Regions from separate parts of the Actinoplanes sp. NPDC049802 genome, predicted to be linked through region 1. Evidence: riboswitches for the same ligand, from Rfam matches in the RefSeq annotation. Region 1 holds a riboswitch; the other holds the start of a gene.
The links. A riboswitch is a leader RNA that binds a small molecule or an ion and turns the genes downstream of it on or off. The one in region 1 is predicted to bind glycine.

Region 1 (9,049 bases):
CGCCGAGGGCGAGGCGGTCATCGGGGTACGACCCGGCGCAGTTCGCGCAGGGCCTGGCGGCGCACGTCGCCGGTGAGGGTGTCGATGTAGAGGCGGCCGTCGAGGTGGTCGGTCTCGTGCTGGAGGGCCCGGGCCAGGAAGCCGGTGCCCTCGATGACGACGGGCGATCCGTGCTGGTCGAAGCCGCGGGCGACGACCGACTCGTACCGCCGGGTGGGGAAGCCCATGCCGGGCAGCGACAGGCAGCCCTCCTCGTCGGTCTGCTCGCCGGTGAGGTCGCTGAGCACCGGGTTGACGAGGTGGCCGATGCGGCCGGCGACGTTGTACGAGAACACGCGCAGGCTGACACCGATCTGTGGTGCGGCGACGCCGGCGCGCCCGGGTTCGCGGACGGTGTCCTCCAGGTCGGCGACGAGGGCGCGCAGTGACGCGTCGAAGCTGGTGACCTCGTCGGCGGGCGTGCGCAGGACCGGGTCACCGAAGAGTCGAATAGGCCGTACTGTCATGCCCTGAAGGCTATCGGGTCGTTACGCGAACAGGGCGGGCCGGTCGCTGACCAGCATCTGCCGGAGTTTGATGAGCGATCGCCGGGTCTGGCTCTTGACCACGGTCACCGGCACTCCCAGTTCTTGGGCGACCTGTTCCACGCTGTGGTCGGCGAAGTAGCGCAGCATGACGATGGCGCGGTCGCGGGCGGGCAGCCGGGCGAGGGCGTCGAGCATGGTGAGGCGCAGTTCGGGGTTCATCGAGTAGGCGGGTTCGCGCGGTTCGCCGGCGAGTGTCTCGGTGGAGCTGCGGCGGCGCCGGTGGTCGAGGTAGACGCGCAGGAGCACGCGCTGCGCGTACGCGATGAGGTTGTCGCTGTCGACGGCCCGGTCCCAGCTGAGGAAGAGCTTGGTGAGGGTGGTCTGGGTGAGGTCCTGGGCCAGGTGCCAGTCCCGGCACAACTGGAAGGCGCTGCTGTGCAGGCGGGCGGTGCTGGTCTGGGCGAATCCCGTGAAGTCCACCTCGAGGCGGATGCCGGAGACCGGTGGATCGAGCGTGTCTAGCATGTCCGCGATGTCGCCTCTCTGCAGCCATCACGGCACCTCTTCACGCCATTGTGGACGTCTCGGTGCCGCGCGTGCGTCAAATTACGCGCTCAGCCCCCTGCCAGGGGGGCGGATGCCGACAGTGGCACGCAATAGGTAGAGACGGCTCGGAGAGAGCTAGGAGACCGCTGTGGGTGGCTGTCCGCGCAGCGCGGCCCGCAGGGGGCCGGCTTTGGCGGCGGCTTCGGCGACTTCGGCGGCCGGGTCGCTGTCGATGGTGATGCCGCCGCCGGCCCAGGCGTGCACGCGGTGGCCGTCGACGGCGACGGTGCGGATGCTCAGGCCGAGGTCGAGGTGGTCGTGGCCGAGCCAGCCGAGGGCGCCCATGCTGACGCCGCGGCCGACGGGTTCGAGGGCGGCGATCTCGGCGAGGGCGGCGAGTTTGGGGGCGCCGGTGACGCTGCCGCCGGGGCAGACGGCACGCAGCAGGCCGGCGAGCCCGACGTCGCCGTCGAGGGGGGCGGAGACGACGGATTCGGCCTGCCAGAGGCCGGCCCATCGGCGTACGGCGAACAGCTCGTCCACGCGCACCGGCCCGGTTCCGGGCAGGCGGGCGAGGTCGTTGCGTTCCAGGTCGACGATCATGACGTGTTCGGCGCGTTCCTTGGTGGAGGCGAGCAGTTCGCGGCGGCCGTCGCCGGTGGCGGGCCGGGTGCCTTTGATGGGCCGGGTGATGATCCGGCCGGCGCGGACCTCGACGAGGGTCTCCGGGGAGGCGGTGGCCATGGCCCAGCCGTCGCCGGTGAGGATGCCGCCGTAGCGGGCGCCGGGCAGTGCGGCGACGCGGCGCAGCGCGGGGCCGGGGTCTCCGGTGTAGGCGGCGGAGGCGTGCCCGACGACGTTGACCTGGTAGACGTCGCCGCGGGCGATGGCGTGCCGGACCTGTTCGACGGCGTGGGCGTGGTCGGTGGGGCTCCAGCTGTCGCGCCACGGTCCCAGCGACCAGGAGTCCCCAACCGCAAAGTCGTGGTATTTCGTTGAATGTCCGTAAACTACGGCGTAAACGTCGGGAATGCCGGGCACGGGGGTGGGCGCTCCGAGCATCCCTCCGGCCATCACGCATCCGGCATCCGCCGACACGTAGAGTGCCGCCCCGCAAATCGCGCCATCGCCGATCGTCTGGTTTTTGTCACCCGTTCGGCCGAGGTTCCGCACCGGTAGTCCGTTGCCGGAGAGGAACCCGGCGAGAAGCTCGGCAGGGTCGCCGGGATCACCCCGATGCCAGCGAAAGACGCTCAACACGTCGTGACGTGCGCCGCAGCCCGCCGGAGCGCCCGGCGGCGGCCCGAACGGAGGTTGCGGAGAGTGGTCAACGGCCCCGCTGCCGTGGACCATCGGAGCCGAGGAGGCGGACACCGGCGCCGTCACTGGGTCGAACCAGTGTCGTTCGATGTGAGGTAACGTTCGTCACCGCGTTTGTGAACCATCACACAGCCCCCAACGGAGATCCACCGATGTGCCAGCACCTGAACCCATGTCCCCCCGCCGACGCCACCGACCGTGAGGCCGCCCGCATCATCGCAACCTTCCGAGAACAGGGCTGGAGCCTGCTCTGCAACGGCGTCATCGTCTTCGACGACACCGGCGAGCTGCTGCCGGACGGCACCATGATCGAACCGCACCGCGGCCCGGCGGTGCACGCCCTGGCAGCCTGACCCGTCACCGATCACGCGACGCAGCGTAATCAATCGACGGCTACGAAGGCGGCGCAGGCCGCGATCGAGGACGACCGCGACCTGCGCGACTGTGCGACCGCTCCTCAGTCTTCGAACGCCTCCGGCGACGGGCACGAGCAGACCAGGTTCCGGTCTCCGTAGGCCCCGTCGATCCGGCGCACCGGCGGCCAGTACTTCGCCGTCCGGTCCACACCCTCCGGGAAACCGGCCACCGAACGTGAATACGGGTGGTTCCACTCGTCCGCCGTCACCGCCGACGCCGTGTGCGGCGCGTTGGCCAGCGGGTTGTCGTCCTTGGGCCACACCCCTGCCGCCACCTGGTCGATCTCGCCCTTGATCGCGATCATCGCGGCGATGAAGCGGTCCAGCTCCGCCAGATCCTCGCTCTCCGTCGGCTCGACCATGAGGGTGCCGGCCACCGGGAACGACATGGTCGGCGCGTGGAAGCCGTAGTCGATCAGCCGCTTGGCCACGTCGTCGACCGAGACGCCGGTCGCCTTGGTGATCGGGCGCAGGTCGAGGATGCACTCGTGCGCGACCAGGCCGTGCTCCCCCGTGTACAGCACCGGGTAGTGCTCGCGCAGCCGCGCCGCCACATAGTTGGCCGCCAGCACCGCCGACGCGGTCGCCGCCGCCAGGCCGTCCGGGCCCATCATCCGGATGTACGCCCACGAGATCGGCAGGATCCCGGCCGAGCCGTGCGCCGCCGCCGACACGGCGTGGTGGTCGCCGTCGAGAACCGGGTCGCCGGGCAGGAACGGGGCCAGGTGCGCGCCGACCGCGACCGGTCCCACGCCGGGGCCGCCGCCGCCGTGCGGGATGCAGAACGTCTTGTGCAGGTTCAGGTGCGAGACGTCCGCCCCGAACCTGCCGGGCCGGGCGTAGCCGACCAGCGCGTTCAGGTTGGCGCCGTCCACATACACCTGGCCGCCCGCGTCGTGCACCTTGGCGCACAGGTCGGCGATCGAGGTCTCGTAGACGCCGTGGGTGGACGGGTAGGTCACCATGATCGCCGAGAGCGCGTCCCGATGGTTCTCGATCTTGGCGTCCAGGTCGGCCATGTCGATGTTGCCGTCGGCGTCGCAGGCCACCACGACGACCCGCATGCCGGCCATCACGGCGGACGCCGCGTTGGTGCCGTGCGCGCTCGACGGGATCAGGCACACGTCCCGGTGGGCCTCGCCACGGGACCGGTGGTAGCCGCGGATCGCCAGCAGACCGGCCAGCTCACCCTGCGAGCCGGCGTTCGGCTGGACGCTGACCGCGTCGTAGCCGGTGATCTCGGCGAGCCATTTCTCCAGCTGGGCGACGAGATGTTCGTAGCCGGCCACCTGTGACTCGGGCGCGAACGGGTGGATGTCGGCGAAGGAAGGCCAGGTGATCGCCTCCATCTCGGTGGTGGCGTTCAGCTTCATCGTGCACGAGCCCAGCGGGATCATGCCGCGGTCCAGCGCGTAGTCACGGTCCGAGAGCCTGCGCAGGTAGCGCAACATGCTCGTCTCGGAGTGGTGGGTGTTGAACACCGGGTGGGTGAGGTAGTCGCCGGTGCGCTCCAGCGCGGCCGGAATCGAGCGGCCCGCGGAGGCCGGCTCCCCGGACACGTAGGCGCCCGCGACGGCCACACCGAACGCGTCCCAGACCCGGCGCACCTCGGACTCCGTGGTGGTCTCGTCGCAGGAGACCGACACGTGGTCGGCGTCGACGAGGCGCAGGTCGATGCCGTACTTGGCGGCGCCGGCCAGGACGGCCCCGGCCTTGCCGGGGACGTGGGCGAGCACGGTGTCGAAGAAGTGCTCGTGCACCACGGTCACGCCGTCGACGGCACGCAGCCCGGCGGCCAGGCGGGTGGCGCTCTCGTGGGTGCGCCGGGCGATGGCGCGCAGCCCGGCCGGGCCGTGGTAGACCGCGTACATACTGGCCATCACGGCGAGCAGCACCTGTGCGGTGCAGATGTTGCTGGTCGCCTTCTCCCGGCGGATGTGCTGCTCACGCGTCTGCAGCGCGAGCCGGTAGGCGCGGTCGCCGTCGGCGTCCTTCGAGACACCGACCAGACGCCCGGGCAGCGACCGCTCCAGGCCGTTGCGCACCGCCAGATATCCGGCGTGCGGGCCACCGAAGCCCAGGGGTACGCCGAAACGCTGCGTCGTCCCGGCCGCGATGTCGGCGCCGATGTCCCCCGGCGAGCGCAGCAGGGTCAGCGCCAGCAGGTCGGCGGCGACCGTGACCAGGGCGCCCTTGGCGTGAGCGGCCTCGACCAGGGGCGCATGGTCCCGGATCCGGCCCGAAGCGCCCGGGTACTGCAGATGCAGCCCGAAGTAGTCCTCCGGAAGGTCCGCGCCGGCGTCGAGGTCGACGATCCGCACGTCGATGCCGAGCGGTTCGGCGCGGGTCCGCAGCACCGACAGGGTCTGCGGGAACGTGTCGGCGTCCACCGCGTACACGTTGCTCTTGTTCTTGGAGGCGCGGCGCGCGAGAGTCATCGCCTCGGCGACGGCCGTGGCCTCGTCGAGCATCGACGCGTTGGCCGTGGCCAGCCCGGTCAGGTCGGTGACCATGGTCTGGAAGTTGAGCAGCGCCTCGAGGCGGCCCTGGCTGATCTCCGGCTGGTACGGCGTGTACGCCGTGTACCACGCCGGGTTCTCCAGCACGTTTCGCCTGATCACCGCCGGGGTGACCGTGCCGTAGTAGCCGAGGCCGATCATCGGGGTGGCCACCACGTTGCGCCCGGCGATGGCGCGCAGCTCGGCGATCGCCTGCTCCTCGGAGATGCCCGCGGGCAGGTCGAGCGTGCCGGTGAACCGGATCGACGACGGGATGGCGGCGTCCATCAGCTGTTCGGCGGAACCGAACCCGATCGCCTTGAGCATCTGTGCCTGCTCGTCGGAATCCGGGCCGATGTGGCGGGAGACGAACGGGGACGGCATGGGCGACTCCAGCGAGTGAGAAGGTCGAGAAACAACCTCCCCCTCTGTCATACCCAGACCGCGGCATTTCAGAGTCACCACCGCACACGGTCCTTTTGCCTGAAAGTTTCCGGGGAGGATTTGCCTCTTCGGCGCCCTAAGGTCTCTCCCGCGTGCACCTCACAACCTACCAGCGCACATGGGCCGGGCCGGGAGTCCTAGGGTGTGCGATGTGACGTACTTCCCTGCCGCCGGCCGCTACGGCGAGATGGTCTATCGACGTGCTGGTCGCAGCGGTCTCAAGCTTCCCGCCATCAGCCTCGGTCTCTGGCACAACTTCGGTGACGCCCGCCCCATCGACCGTCAGCGCGCCATCGTCCGCCGCGCCTTCGACCTCGGGGTCACCCACTTCGACCTGGCCAACAACTACGGGCCGCCGCCGGGAAGCGCCGAGACCAACTTCGGCACCATCCTCAACAGCGACCTCAAGCACCACCGCGACGAGCTGGTCATCTCGTCGAAGGCCGGCTACACGATGTGGGACGGCCCGTACGGCGACTGGGGCTCCCGCAAGTACCTGGTGTCGTCGCTGGACCAGTCGCTGAAGCGGATGGGCCTGGACTACGTCGACGTCTTCTACCACCACCGGCCCGACCCGGAGACCCCGCTCGAGGAGACGATGACCGCCCTGGACGCCATCGTGCGCTCCGGGAAGGCGCTCTACGCCGGGATCAGCAACTACCGCAGCGAGCAGGCCGCGCAGGCCGCCGACCTGCTGCGGGAGCTGGGCACCCCGCTGCTGATCCACCAGCCGTCGTACTCGATCCTGAACCGGTGGATCGAGCACGACCGGCTGCTCGACACCCTGGCGGCGGCCGGGGCCGGATGCATCGCGTTCAGCCCGCTGCAGCAGGGTCTGCTCACCGACCGCTACCTGGGCGGCATCCCGGACGACTCGCGGATCCGCACCAGCGTGTTCCTCAACGAGAGCGCCCTGGACAACAAGACCCTCGCGCGGCTGCACACGCTCAACGACATCGCCAAGCGGCGCGGGCAGTCGCTGGCCCAGATGTCGCTCGCCTGGGCGCTGCGTGACGACCGGATGACCAGCCTGATCATCGGCGCGTCCAGCGTCGGGCAGCTGGAGAACAACGTCGCCGCCGTCGGGAACCTCGCCTTCGACCAGAGCGAGCTCGACGAAATCGACGCGACGGTACTCGACCTCTAGCCGTAGTGTCCCGGCTCATGATCGAGCTCGTGCAACGGCACACGGCCCTCGCGGTCGTGGTCGGGTCCCGCGCCTACGGACTCCATGGGCCGGGCTCCGACCACGACCGGCGTGGTGTGTTCGTGGCGCCGACCCGCGCCTTCTGGACCCTCGACAAGCCGCCCACCCACCTGGACGGGCCGGCCGAGGAGCAGTTCTCGTGGGAGATCGAGCGGTTCTGCGTGCTCGCGCTGCAGGCGAACCCGACCGTGCTGGAGGTGCTGTGGTCGCCGCTGGTCGAGAGCGTCACGGCCGACGGTGCGGAGCTGATCCGCAACCGGGGGGCTTTTCTCTCCACCAGGGTGGCCGAGACGTACGGCAGCTATGCGCGCGATCAGCTCGCCAAGGTGGAGTCCCGGCGCGCCCGGACGGGGGAGGTCAACTTCAAGCAGGCGATGCACATGATCCGGCTGCTGCTCGCCGGGGCGCACGTGCTGCGTACCGGGGAGGTCCTGGTCGACGTCACCCCGCTGCGCGGCGAGCTGCTCGCCGTGCGCCGCGGTGACCTGCCGTGGCCGGAGGTGGCCGCCTGGGCCGAACGTCTGCAGGCCGACCTCGCCGGCGCGGCGGCCGGCACCGCGCTGCCGGAGTGCCCGGACCGTGACCGCATCGATCGGGTGCTCGTGGGCGTACGCGAAAGGAATCTCTAGACCGTGACCGTCGATGTCCCGCCGTGGGCCGGCGAGGCCGCCGCCGCCCTGCCCTATCCCCTGCTCTTCGCCACCGTGAGCGGGGCGCACCTGTACGGTTTCGCGTCCGTCGACTCCGACCTCGACCTGCGGGCCGCGCACGTGCTGCCGCCCGAGGAGGTGGTGGGTCTGCGAACCGGACCGGACACGCTGCAGAACGGTGGCGTCCGCGACGGCGTCGAGCTGGACGTGGTCAGCCACGACCTGCTCAAGTTCGCCCGGCTGCTCAACAGCCGCAACGGTTACGTGCTGGAGCAGCTGCTGTCACCGCTCGTGGTGCTCACCTCAGGAGTGCACGCGGAGTTGAAAGCCCTGGCCCCGGGCCTGATCACCAGCAATCACGCGCATCACTACCTGGGTTTCGCGGCCACTCAGGAGCGGCTGTACCACCGGACCGGCCAGCTGAAGCCGGCGCTGTACACGCTGCGGGTGCTGCTCACCGGCATCCATCTGATGCGCACCGGCGAGTTGGAGACCGATCTGAACGTTCTCGGTCACCGGTTGGCCTACGTGCCGGAGCTGATCGCCGCGAAACGCGAGGCCGAGCACGGGTCGCTCCCCGCGCGGGCGGCCGCCCACCTGGCCGCGGACGTCCCGGCGCTGCGCGCCGACCTCGAAGAGGCCCGGGAAAAGAGCACACTTCCGGGGTACGCGCAAGCGAGCGCTGTGGCGGCGCTGCACGATCTGGTGGTACGAACCCGGCTGGTCACGGTTGCCGCGCCGAGATCGGGCTGAAAGGATCCAATCATGGAGTACCGGAACGTCGGGGCGAGCGGACTTCGCGTCAGTGAGCTGTGCCTCGGGACGATGACCTTCGGCAAAGAGGCGGACGAGCAGACGTCGCACGCCATCCTGGACCGCTACGTGGAGGCGGGCGGCGACTTCATCGACACCGCGGACGTGTATGCGGGCGGCGCCTCCGAGGAGATCATCGGCCGGTGGCTGGCGTCGCGGCAGCGGGACTCGCTGGTGGTGGCGACCAAGGCGTTCTGGGCGACCGGCAGCGGCCCCAACGACAACGGCGCGGGCCGCAAGCACCTGATCGCGGCGGTGCACGCCAGCCTGCGGCGGCTGCGCACCGACTACATCGACCTCTACCAGCTGCACTGTTTCGACGAGACCACCCCGATCGAGGAGACGGTCTCGACGCTGGACCAGCTGGTGCGCTCCGGCCTGGTGCGGCATCTCGGGGTCAGCAACTACGCCGCCTGGCAGCTGCAGAAGTCGGTGGACGTGGCCCGGTTCCGCGGCTGGGAGCCGTTCGTGGCCGCGCAGCCGCTCTACAACCTCATCGACCGCGAGATCGAGACCGAGCTGGTGCCGGTGTGCCGCAACGAGGGCGTCGGGATCATCCCGTGGTCGCCGATGCGGGGCGGCTGGCTGACCGGCAAGTACCGGCGCGGCATGACCGGGGCGCCGGCCG
Region 2 (9,049 bases), on a different contig from region 1:
CAACTCCCACTCGGCCCGCGCCAGCTCGGCCACCTCGTCCAGCGGCAGCTCGTCGAGCAGTCGCCGGGCCCGCAGACCCACCTGGTCGGCGTCCGACGGGTCGGCCACCGAGGACCGGGCCGCCTCGACCAGATTCCAGAATCTCTCCACGCTCACCCGGAGAGGATGCCAGAGGTTTTCGGGTCCTACTATCCGGAAAACTCGTGGCGGACAGTGACGGCGGAGGTCAGGGTAGGGCACATGGTCACCATTCAGCGGGTGCGGGTGCGCTGGGGCCCGGCGTCGCGCGGTGCGGCGCATGCGAATGCCCGCCGCGGCCTGGACCGGCCGGTCGCCCTGCCGGATCCGCTGCCGGCCGGCGGCCTGGTCGTGCACGAGACGTTGTTCGACGAGGCGGACGGCTACCGTCCCCGTGACGAGGTGCTGGTCGACAGCGACCAGGATCCGGGGGTGCGCCTGACCGTCCGTGACGGCCGGCTGATCGTCGAACGGTCGCCGGCCGCCTCGGTCGCCTACCCGCGGTCGATGCCGACGGCGCGGCTGTTCACGCTGGATCCCGGGCAGGTGGGGCGGTACCGGGCCAACTTCCGGATGCTCGTCACCACGTGCCCGTGCAACCCGAGCTGGTATTACGAGAACTGGCTGGTCCACGTCAGCAACGGCCCGGTGGATCCGGCCCGCTTCCAGCACGGTCCGGTCGATCATGAGGCCGATCACCGGGTCAGCCTGTACGGCGGCCATCCACGCGGTCTGAAATCATCCATCAGGTGATCCGCCTGTTCCGTCCCGCCGACGCCGACTCGGTGGCCGCTCTGATCCGCCTCTGCCTCCGCACGGTCAACAGCCGCGACTATCCGCCGGACCTGATCGACCGGATGTGCGCGCACTTCACCCCCGCCAAGATCAAAGACCTGGCCGGCGTACGGGAGATGTTCGTCGCCGAGTCGGAAGGGATCACGGGCACCGTCTCCCGGGACGGCAACAAGGTCTACACCATGTTCGTCCATCCGGACTTCCACGGCCGGGGCATCGGTTCCCGGCTGCTGCACCACATCGAAGACCTCGCCGCGGCCGAGGGCTTCGACCACATGGAGACCGGATCCAGCATCACCGGCTACGGCTTCTACCAGCGGCTCGGTTATGTGGACGTCCGCGTCTCGGACACCGACTTCGGCTTGAACCACATCCTGCGCCGCCCTCTGCCCCGCCGGTAGACCCGGCCCACGGTCGTCGCGCAGTGGTTTGCGGGTCAGTGGGGCAGGTGGGCTCGGGTGCAGCGGGTGACGTACGGCATGGTGATCTCGTCGCGGCCGCGTAGGGCGGGGTGGGTGCCGAGGAGGTCCTCGACGGCGGCGAGCAGGTCGCGGCGTTCCGGTTCGGACAGCACGATCACGTAGCTGCGGGACGCGACCATGTCGAGCAGCGCCTGCCGGGTGAGGGTGTGCCGCCAGCGGATCTCGGTGCGTTCGGGGGCGGCGAACGGCGTACCGATGACGGGGTTGGTGTCGATCTCCTGACGGGTGTGCTGGTGGAGGATGCCGTCGAGGAGGGCGACCCACTCCTCGGTGTGGTCGCGGACGTTCCACAGGAGGCTGAGCGTGCCGCCGGGCCGCAACACCCGGGCCGCTTCGGGGACCGCCTGGGCGGGGTCTACCCAGTGCCAGGCCTGGGCCACGACGATCGCGTCCACGTCGGCACCGGGAAGCGGGATGTGTTCGGCGGTGCCCTCGAAGATCGCGGCGCGCGGGGCGACGGCGGCCAGTTGGTCGCGCATCTCGGCGGACGGTTCGACGGCGACCACGTCTAGTCCGGCTTCGACGAGCAGTTCGGTGAGTTTGCCGGTGCCGGCGCCGAGGTCGAGGACGCGGCGGGCGGTGCGGGGAACGGCCCATTCGACGGCCGAGCGGGGGTAGGGCGGCCGGCCGCGGTGGTAGGCGCCGACGGCGCTGCCGAACGAGCCGGCGTGCAGCGTCCTGGACCAGCGGCGGGTGGCGCCCTGCCGGGTCATGCCGCACGCTCTGCCGATCTCGTCCCAGCTGGCGGCGTGCTCCCGCCGGAGCCGGCTGATGATCCGGGTGCGGCGGACCTCCATCTCGGCGATCGACTCGGTCAGGCGGCGCAGCTCCTCCAACATGAGGGCAACATACGTTGCTCCCGGTATCTTGAGCAACGATCGTTGCCTCCTAGGATCGGGGGCATGGCGATGGTCGCGCAGATCTCACTCGGTGTGGCGGACGACAAGCGGGCGGGCGACTTCTGGATGGCGGCTCTCGGCTATGTGCGCCGCCCACCCCGGTGGGCCGGCGACGACTGGATCGTGATCGAGCCGCCGCCCGGCGTGCCCGGCGCGCCGATCGCGATGGACGTCAGCGAGAGCCCGGTGCAGGAGCAGCCCCGGATCCACTTCGACATCCAGGACGAGCACGGCGATCTGGAAGCGGAGGTGGACCGGCTCCTCGGGCTGGGCGCACGGCGGGTCGACTGGCCGTTCTACCCGAAGCCGGGCGAGAGCCATCCGGCCGAGCCGGAGTACGTCGTCCTGGCCGACCCGGAGGGCAACCGGTTCTGCGTCTGCGGCGCTCCCCCGGGTGGCGCCGCTTGAAAGCCCACTGAGGGCCGCACGAGTGTGAACACCCGAGGTCACCGCCCCGGCTTGACCGGTCGATCGCCGGGCGGATAGTTTCTGGCCCACAACCGAACACTTCGCCGCTGCAACCGTCGCGGGAGAGCCCCCAGCCCCCGGGCCGGGGCGCCGAAGGAGCAACTTCTCCCTCAGAATCTCTCAGGCTCAGGTACCGCGTCTGGTCAGGCGACTCTGGAAAGTCGGGCCGCCGCCAGCGGTCCGCGCCCACGGTGCAAGCCGCCCCGGCGGTGAACCTCTCAGGCCCCATGACAGAGCGAGGGAGGCCCACCCGCTACCACAGGAGCCTCCCCGTTGAGACGCACCGCGCTGTTCGACGTCCACACCCGTCTGGGCGCTTCCTTCACCGACTTCGCCGGCTGGTCGATGCCGCTGCGGTACGGCAGTGACCTGGCCGAGCATCACACGGTCCGGGAGGACGCCGGCCTGTTCGATCTGAGCCACATGGGCCGGATCCGGGTCTCCGGCGATCCCGGTTTCCTCGACTACGCGCTGGTGGGCCGCATGTCGGCGGTGAAGGTGGGCCGCGCCAAGTACACGATGCTGTGCCACACCACCGGCGGCGTCCTCGACGATCTGGTCGTCTACCGGCTGGCCGAGCGGGAGTTCCTGGTGGTGGCCAACGCGGCCAACGCCGCGGTGGTCCGGGCCATGCTGGGCGAGCACTCCAACGGGTACGCCGTACGCATCGGCGAGCGGCCCGGCGCCCTGATCGCGGTGCAGGGCCCGATGTCGCTGGACGTGCTCGGCACCGGCGCCGACCTGCCCTACTACGGCATCCGCCCGGAGCGGCTGGCCGGCCGGGACGTGCTGCTGGCCCGGACCGGCTACACCGGCGAGGACGGTTTCGAGATCTACTGCGACGCCGGGGACGCCCCGGCGATCTGGGAGTGGGCGGCGTCGCGTGGGGCGCGGCCGTGCGGGCTGGCCTGCCGGGACACGCTGCGCCTGGAGGCGGGCATGCCGCTGTACGGCCACGAGCTGTCGGTGCGTTCCACCCCGTTCCACGCCGGTCTCGGCCGGGTGGTGGCCCTGGACAAGCCGGACTTCGTGGGCGCGGCCGCGCTGCGGCCGGTGGCCGCGACCGGCCCGGAGACGCTGCTCGCCGGCCTGGTGACCGAGGGCCGCCGCGCGCCCCGGGCCGGTTACCGGGTGCTGCACGAGGGCACCGATGCCGGTGTGGTGACCAGCGGCGCCCTCTCCCCCACGCTCGGCCATCCGGTCGCGATGGCCCAGGTGCCGGCCGCACTGGCCGAACCGGGAACGAAACTCGCCGTCGACGTTCGCGGCGCCCGGGTCGACGCCGAGGTCGTCGCCCTGCCCTTCTACCGCCGTACCCGCTGAGGAGCCGACCATGATCCCCGAGAACCTGCGCTACAGCCGTGACCACGAGTGGCTGACCGAGGACTCGCCGGCGACCGTCGGGGTGACCGCGTTCGCGGCCGACGCCCTCGGCGACGTCGTGTTCGTGGAGCTTCCGGAGCCGGGCACGCTGGTCAAGGCCGGTGACCCGTGCGGTGAGATCGAGTCGACGAAGTCGGTGAGCGAGGTCTACGCCCCCGCCGACGGCGAGATCATCGAGGTCAACGTCACCCTGAGCGACGAGCCGGGCCTGATCAACTCCGATCCGTACGGGGCGGGCTGGCTGTTCCGGCTGCGCGTCACCGGCGGTCCGGAGCTGCTGGACGCCGCCGGCTACACCACCCTCGTGTCATGACGGTCTCGGTGTTCGACCTGTTCTCCGTCGGGATCGGCCCGTCCAGCTCGCACACCGTCGGGCCGATGCGGGCGGCGCGCATGTTCGCCGGCCGTCTCGCCGGTGTCGACGGGGTGACGCGGGTGCGGGCCGAACTGTTCGGCTCCCTCGGCGCGACCGGACGCGGGCACGGGACGCCGAAGGCGGTCCTGCTAGGGCTGGAGGGCGCCGAGCCGGAGACGGTCGACGTGTCGGGCGCCGACGAGCGGGCCGCCGCCATTCACGCCGCCGGGGCGCTGACCCTGCCGGACGGGCGGACCGCCACGGTGGATCTGGTGCTGCACCGGCGGCGGACGCTGCCGGAGCATCCCAACGGGATGACCTTCGCCGCCTTCGGCGCCGACGGCACGCAGCTGCTGGCCAGGACCTATTTCTCGGTCGGCGGCGGCTTCGTGATCCCCCGGGAACCCTCCGGCGTACGGGCTACGCGCGCGGCGTACACCGAATCGGATCACGCGTCGGCAGGTACGCAGATCTCGTACACCGATTCGGGTGACGCAGGGGTGGGTGCGCGAATCACGTACACCGAATCGGATCACGCGGCAGCGGGTGCACGTGACCCCTACCCCGGACCGGATCACACCGGCCCGAGTACACGTACCCCCTACACCGATGCGGATCACGTGGGGGCGAGTACGCAGATCTCCTACCCCGGGCCGGGCGACGCGACGACGAAGGCGCGTACCCCGTACGCCGGTCCGGGCGATACGGCCGCGGGTGCGCACACGCCGTACACCGGTTCGGGTGGCGCGGTAGCGAGTGGGCGAATCCCGTACACCGATTCGGATCACACAGCGCTGAGTACACGTACCCCGTACACCGATTCGGATCATGCGGCGGGCGCGCGTGTTCCGTACCCCTTCTCGTCGGGTGCGGAACTCTTGGCGCTCACCCGGAGCACCGGTCTGTCGATCGCCCGGCTGATGCTGGCGAACGAGGCCGCCTCGCGGCCGGAGGCCGAGGTTCGCGCCGGCCTGCTGGGCATCTGGCAGGTGATGCGCGATTGTGTGGCGGCCGGTCTGGACGCCGAGGGTGTGCTCCCCGGCAGTTTGAGGGTGCGCCGCCGGGCGGCCGGGGTGGCCCGGCAGCTACGGGCGTCGGGTCACCGGGACGAGCTGGCGATGGAGTGGCTGACCGTCTACGCCATGGCGGTGAACGAGCAGAACGCGGCCGGTGGCCGGGTGGTGACCGCCCCGACCAACGGCGCGGCCGGCATCATTCCGGCGGTGCTGCACTATTCGGGCGCGCAGGGCGACGACGTGGTCCGGTTCCTGTTGACGGCCGGGGCGATCGGGTTGCTGTTCAAGGAGAACGCGTCGATCTCCGGCGCCGAGGTCGGCTGTCAGGGCGAGGTCGGCTCGGCGTGCGCGATGGCCGCGGCCGGGCTGGCCGAGGTGCTCGGCGGCACCCCGGAGCAGGTGGAGAACGCCGCCGAGATCGGCATGGAACACAACCTGGGCCTGACCTGTGACCCGGTCGGCGGCCTGGTGCAGATCCCGTGCATCGAGCGCAACGGGATGGCCGCGGTCAAGGCGGTCACCGCCGCGCGGATGGCGCTGCGCGGCGACGGCCGGCACCACGTCTCCCTCGACAAGGTCATCAAGACCATGAAGGAGACCGGCGCCGACATGAAGGACAAGTACAAGGAGACGGCCCGGGGCGGGCTCGCCGTCAACGTCATCGAGTGCTGAGCCGCGGGATCGGCGTTCATGGCAGCCCGGGCTCCGCGCCCGCGCGATCTATCTCAGTGTCAGATGAATGCTCGATCCGAGATAGGTGACCAGGCCGACCAGATCCGTCTCGTCGATCAACAGCCGGGCAGCCAGTTCGGCGCTGGTGGTCTCCAGCGGTTCGGCCCGGCTCCAGCGCAACACCGATTGGAGGTCGTCGGCGATGCGGGACCATCGTCCGATCGCGTCCATTTTTCTGACGATCGCCGCATCCTTGGACGATAGCGTCAACACGGTGTCGATCCGGTCGAATCGCCCGGCACGGTAGCGGTCGCCGTCACGCAGCAGGATGCCGGCCGCCTCCATGAACGGGAGCACGTCGCGCCCGCGGCGGATCGGTGGCACACCGAGCTGCCCGGCATAGGCGTCGGCCTTCGCGCCGTCCGGCAGCGGGTCGTCCATCCAGCCCGCCGGGTAGACGGGCGGCACGACGTGCCAGGACTGCACCTGTTCGGCGGTGACCGGGCCGCCGAGCGCCTTCTCCGCGTTGATCGTCAGGTAGGCGACGGTCATCACGGCGGACGGCAGCATGGCGTGCCAGCCGGAGTTGCCCGGCCCGACCCCCGGCGCACTGCGGCGCAGCCAGACCGGCGGGTCGGCACGATCGTCCGGCCAGAAGCTGATCAGCCAGGTGAAGCGGCTCCCGTCGTCACCGACGGCCCGCCGGCGCACCCGGACCCGGAACCACTCCTCGTGCCCGAGGTGGAAGTCGACCGGCCCGATTCCGCCGGTCAGGGTGGTCAGCGACAGCCCGCCGGAACTCGACCGGTAGGGCGCCTCCATGACGTCCTGCCAGTCGGCGTGATCCGCGGCCGGGGCGCTGTCGTGCAGCTCCAGCACGATCCGGTGCCGGGCCATGCCGTACGCCTGGGCGGTCAGCCAGCCACCGCCGGTCCCGGCGAGGGTGCCGGCCGGCTCGTCGCCCCGGTCCCGGTGGCGTGGGAAGTCGGGGTCCCGGTCGCCCCAGTCGACGCTGGTGTCGCGCAGCACGATGAGGCCGTACTCCGGCAGGTAGTCGTCCTCTTCGAACACCCGTACAACGGTCACGAGCCGACAACCTATCCGAACGCCCCGAAACCCGCTGCCCGCCGATCATCGCAAGTGGCGCCCGGCGTACGGCCCGGACCGGGATTCGAGCTGGTCGCTGTGGGTAGGTCTGCGGTGCGCGCGGCCCGGGCACGCGGCGTGAGGATGCGGGAAGGTCAGCGGGTGACGATGCGGAAGACGGGGAAGCCCGGGGCCGCGGCCACAAGGTCGGCCTCGGGTGAGCCGGCTTTCAGGCCGTCGAAGAAGGCGCCCGTCTCCCAGGCCCATTTGCGCAGGTAGAGACGGATCAGCGGCGGCTTGTCGGCGTCGGCGACCTCGACCGCGGTGAAGGGCTCGCTGCGGCGGCCGAGGCGGAGTTCGCCTTCTCCGGCGGCGCGCAGGTTGCGTACCCATTGGGTGTGGCCTCGGGGCGCGAGCAGGTAGCGCTCGCCCTCGTGGGTGAAGAGGTTGACCACCGTGGTGCGGATCTCGCCGCTCTTGCGGCCGCGGACGGCCAGCACGCGGCTGCCGAGCAGGCTGATCCCCCGGGCCGTGAGCCACTTGGCGAGGTCGTTGAACAGGTTGCTCGCGCGCTTGGGTGCCAGATACCGCATGGTCGCCTCCCGATTAGAGAGCACTGCTCTCGCTTGAGAACAGTAAACAGTGAACGCCTGCTCACCGTCAAGAGCAGTGCTCTCTGTTCGGGTCACCGTGAACGGCGTCGCGAGCGAAGTGTGCGCTGAGAACGCCACACCCATGGTGGGCGTGACGACACCCACCATGGGTGTCATGTTCCCGGGACGCACACAGCCGTGATCCGTGTTCCGTCTCTTCGGACGGGAGGTGGGTTCGTTTTCCGAGTGAGCTGCGACCCCGTGATCGTCGCGATGGTTCCGCGTCTCGGCTGATCAGTGCCGCACGGTGGCGTTCATGGACAGCGTCAGGGCTACCCGCGGCCCTCGAGGAGGCATCGCGGCCGGCCAGGATCTTCTCGCGAGGGGATCCCTGGCAGGTGGGTGGGTACCGGATCTGAGGTCGCAGAGCCGGTGGCGAGCCGCCGCGGGGCGCCCCCGGCAAAGGGCGCCCCGCGGCGGAGGGGAATGTCAGAGGGCCGGGTAGTCGGTGTAGCCGGTGTGGTCCCCGCCGAACGCCTTGGCGTAGTCGGGCGTGTTGAAGGGTCCGCCGGCCGCGAGCCGGGCCGGCAGGTCCGGGTTGGCGAGGAAGAGCGCGCCGTAGGAGACCAGGTCGGTGGTGCCGTCCTCGATGAGGGCGAGCGCCTCCGGCCCGGTGTAGTTCGGGTAGGTGGCCGGGTTGAGGATGAACGTGCCCGGCCACTGTCCGCGCAGCCGGTTGGTCAGGTCGCGGTCGCCGCTCTCGACCAGGTGCAGGTAGGCGAGGCCGAGCGGGGCGAGCCGGTCGACGAGGGCCGGGTAGATCTCGCCGGTGCCGGTCTCGGTGATGTCGTTGTACGGGTTGTCCGGCGACAGCCGGATGCCGAGCCGGTGGGCGCCGATGGCGTCGGCGATCGCGGTGGCGACCTCGACGGCGAAGCGGATCCGGCCGTCGACGGTGCCGCCCCAGCCGTCGGTGCGCTGGTTGACGTTGTCGGACAGGAACTGGTGGACCAGGTAACCGTTGGCGCCGTGGATCTCCACCCCGTCGAAGCCGGCCGCGATCGCGTTGCGGGCGGCGTTCGCGAAGTCGGTGATGGTCTCGGCGATCTCCGCCTCGGTCAGCTCGTGCGGGGTGACGAAGTCCTTCATGCCGTCGTGGGTGTGCAGCTGCCCGGCGGCCGCGACGGCGGACGGGGCGACCGGGACGAGACCGTCCGGCAGCAGGCTGGGATGGCCGATCCGGCCGCTGTGCATGAGCTGGGCGAAGATGACGCCGCCCTCG

Region 2: linked by a shared signal. The riboswitch ahead of gcvT (glycine cleavage system aminomethyltransferase GcvT) and the one ahead of gcvP (aminomethyl-transferring glycine dehydrogenase) in region 1 are both predicted to bind glycine.

Annotation. Positions count from the first base shown of each region.
Region 1 covers NZ_JBFAMR010000093.1:7,731-16,779, reverse strand. Annotated here, with positions in the region: gene AB0I88_RS36575 (class I SAM-dependent methyltransferase) at 1-21, opposite strand, end outside; gene def (peptide deformylase) at 18-506, opposite strand; gene AB0I88_RS36565 (SigE family RNA polymerase sigma factor) at 528-1,052, opposite strand; gene AB0I88_RS36560 (chorismate-binding protein) at 1,209-2,426, opposite strand; gene AB0I88_RS36555 (DUF5999 family protein) at 2,546-2,746, shown strand; gene gcvP (aminomethyl-transferring glycine dehydrogenase) at 2,851-5,691, opposite strand; glycine riboswitch at 5,769-5,852, opposite strand; gene mgrA (L-glyceraldehyde 3-phosphate reductase) at 5,903-6,898, shown strand; gene AB0I88_RS36540 (nucleotidyltransferase domain-containing protein) at 6,916-7,587, shown strand; gene AB0I88_RS36535 (nucleotidyltransferase domain-containing protein) at 7,591-8,361, shown strand; gene AB0I88_RS36530 (aldo/keto reductase) at 8,374-9,049, shown strand, end outside.
Region 2 covers NZ_JBFAMR010000010.1:59,486-68,534, forward strand. Annotated here, with positions in the region: gene AB0I88_RS10120 (DUF4240 domain-containing protein) at 1-156, opposite strand, end outside; gene AB0I88_RS10125 (hypothetical protein) at 241-771, shown strand; gene AB0I88_RS10130 (GNAT family N-acetyltransferase) at 768-1,214, shown strand; gene AB0I88_RS10135 (methyltransferase domain-containing protein) at 1,250-2,134, opposite strand; gene AB0I88_RS10140 (VOC family protein) at 2,198-2,602, shown strand; glycine riboswitch at 2,712-2,808, shown strand; gene gcvT (glycine cleavage system aminomethyltransferase GcvT) at 2,936-3,985, shown strand; gene gcvH (glycine cleavage system protein GcvH) at 3,996-4,358, shown strand; partial or broken gene AB0I88_RS10155 (serine dehydratase beta chain) at 4,355-4,786, shown strand; gene AB0I88_RS10160 (L-serine ammonia-lyase) at 5,021-6,088, shown strand; gene AB0I88_RS10165 (hypothetical protein) at 6,137-7,174, opposite strand; gene AB0I88_RS10170 (nitroreductase family deazaflavin-dependent oxidoreductase) at 7,330-7,935, opposite strand; gene AB0I88_RS10175 (alkene reductase) at 8,257-9,049, opposite strand, start outside.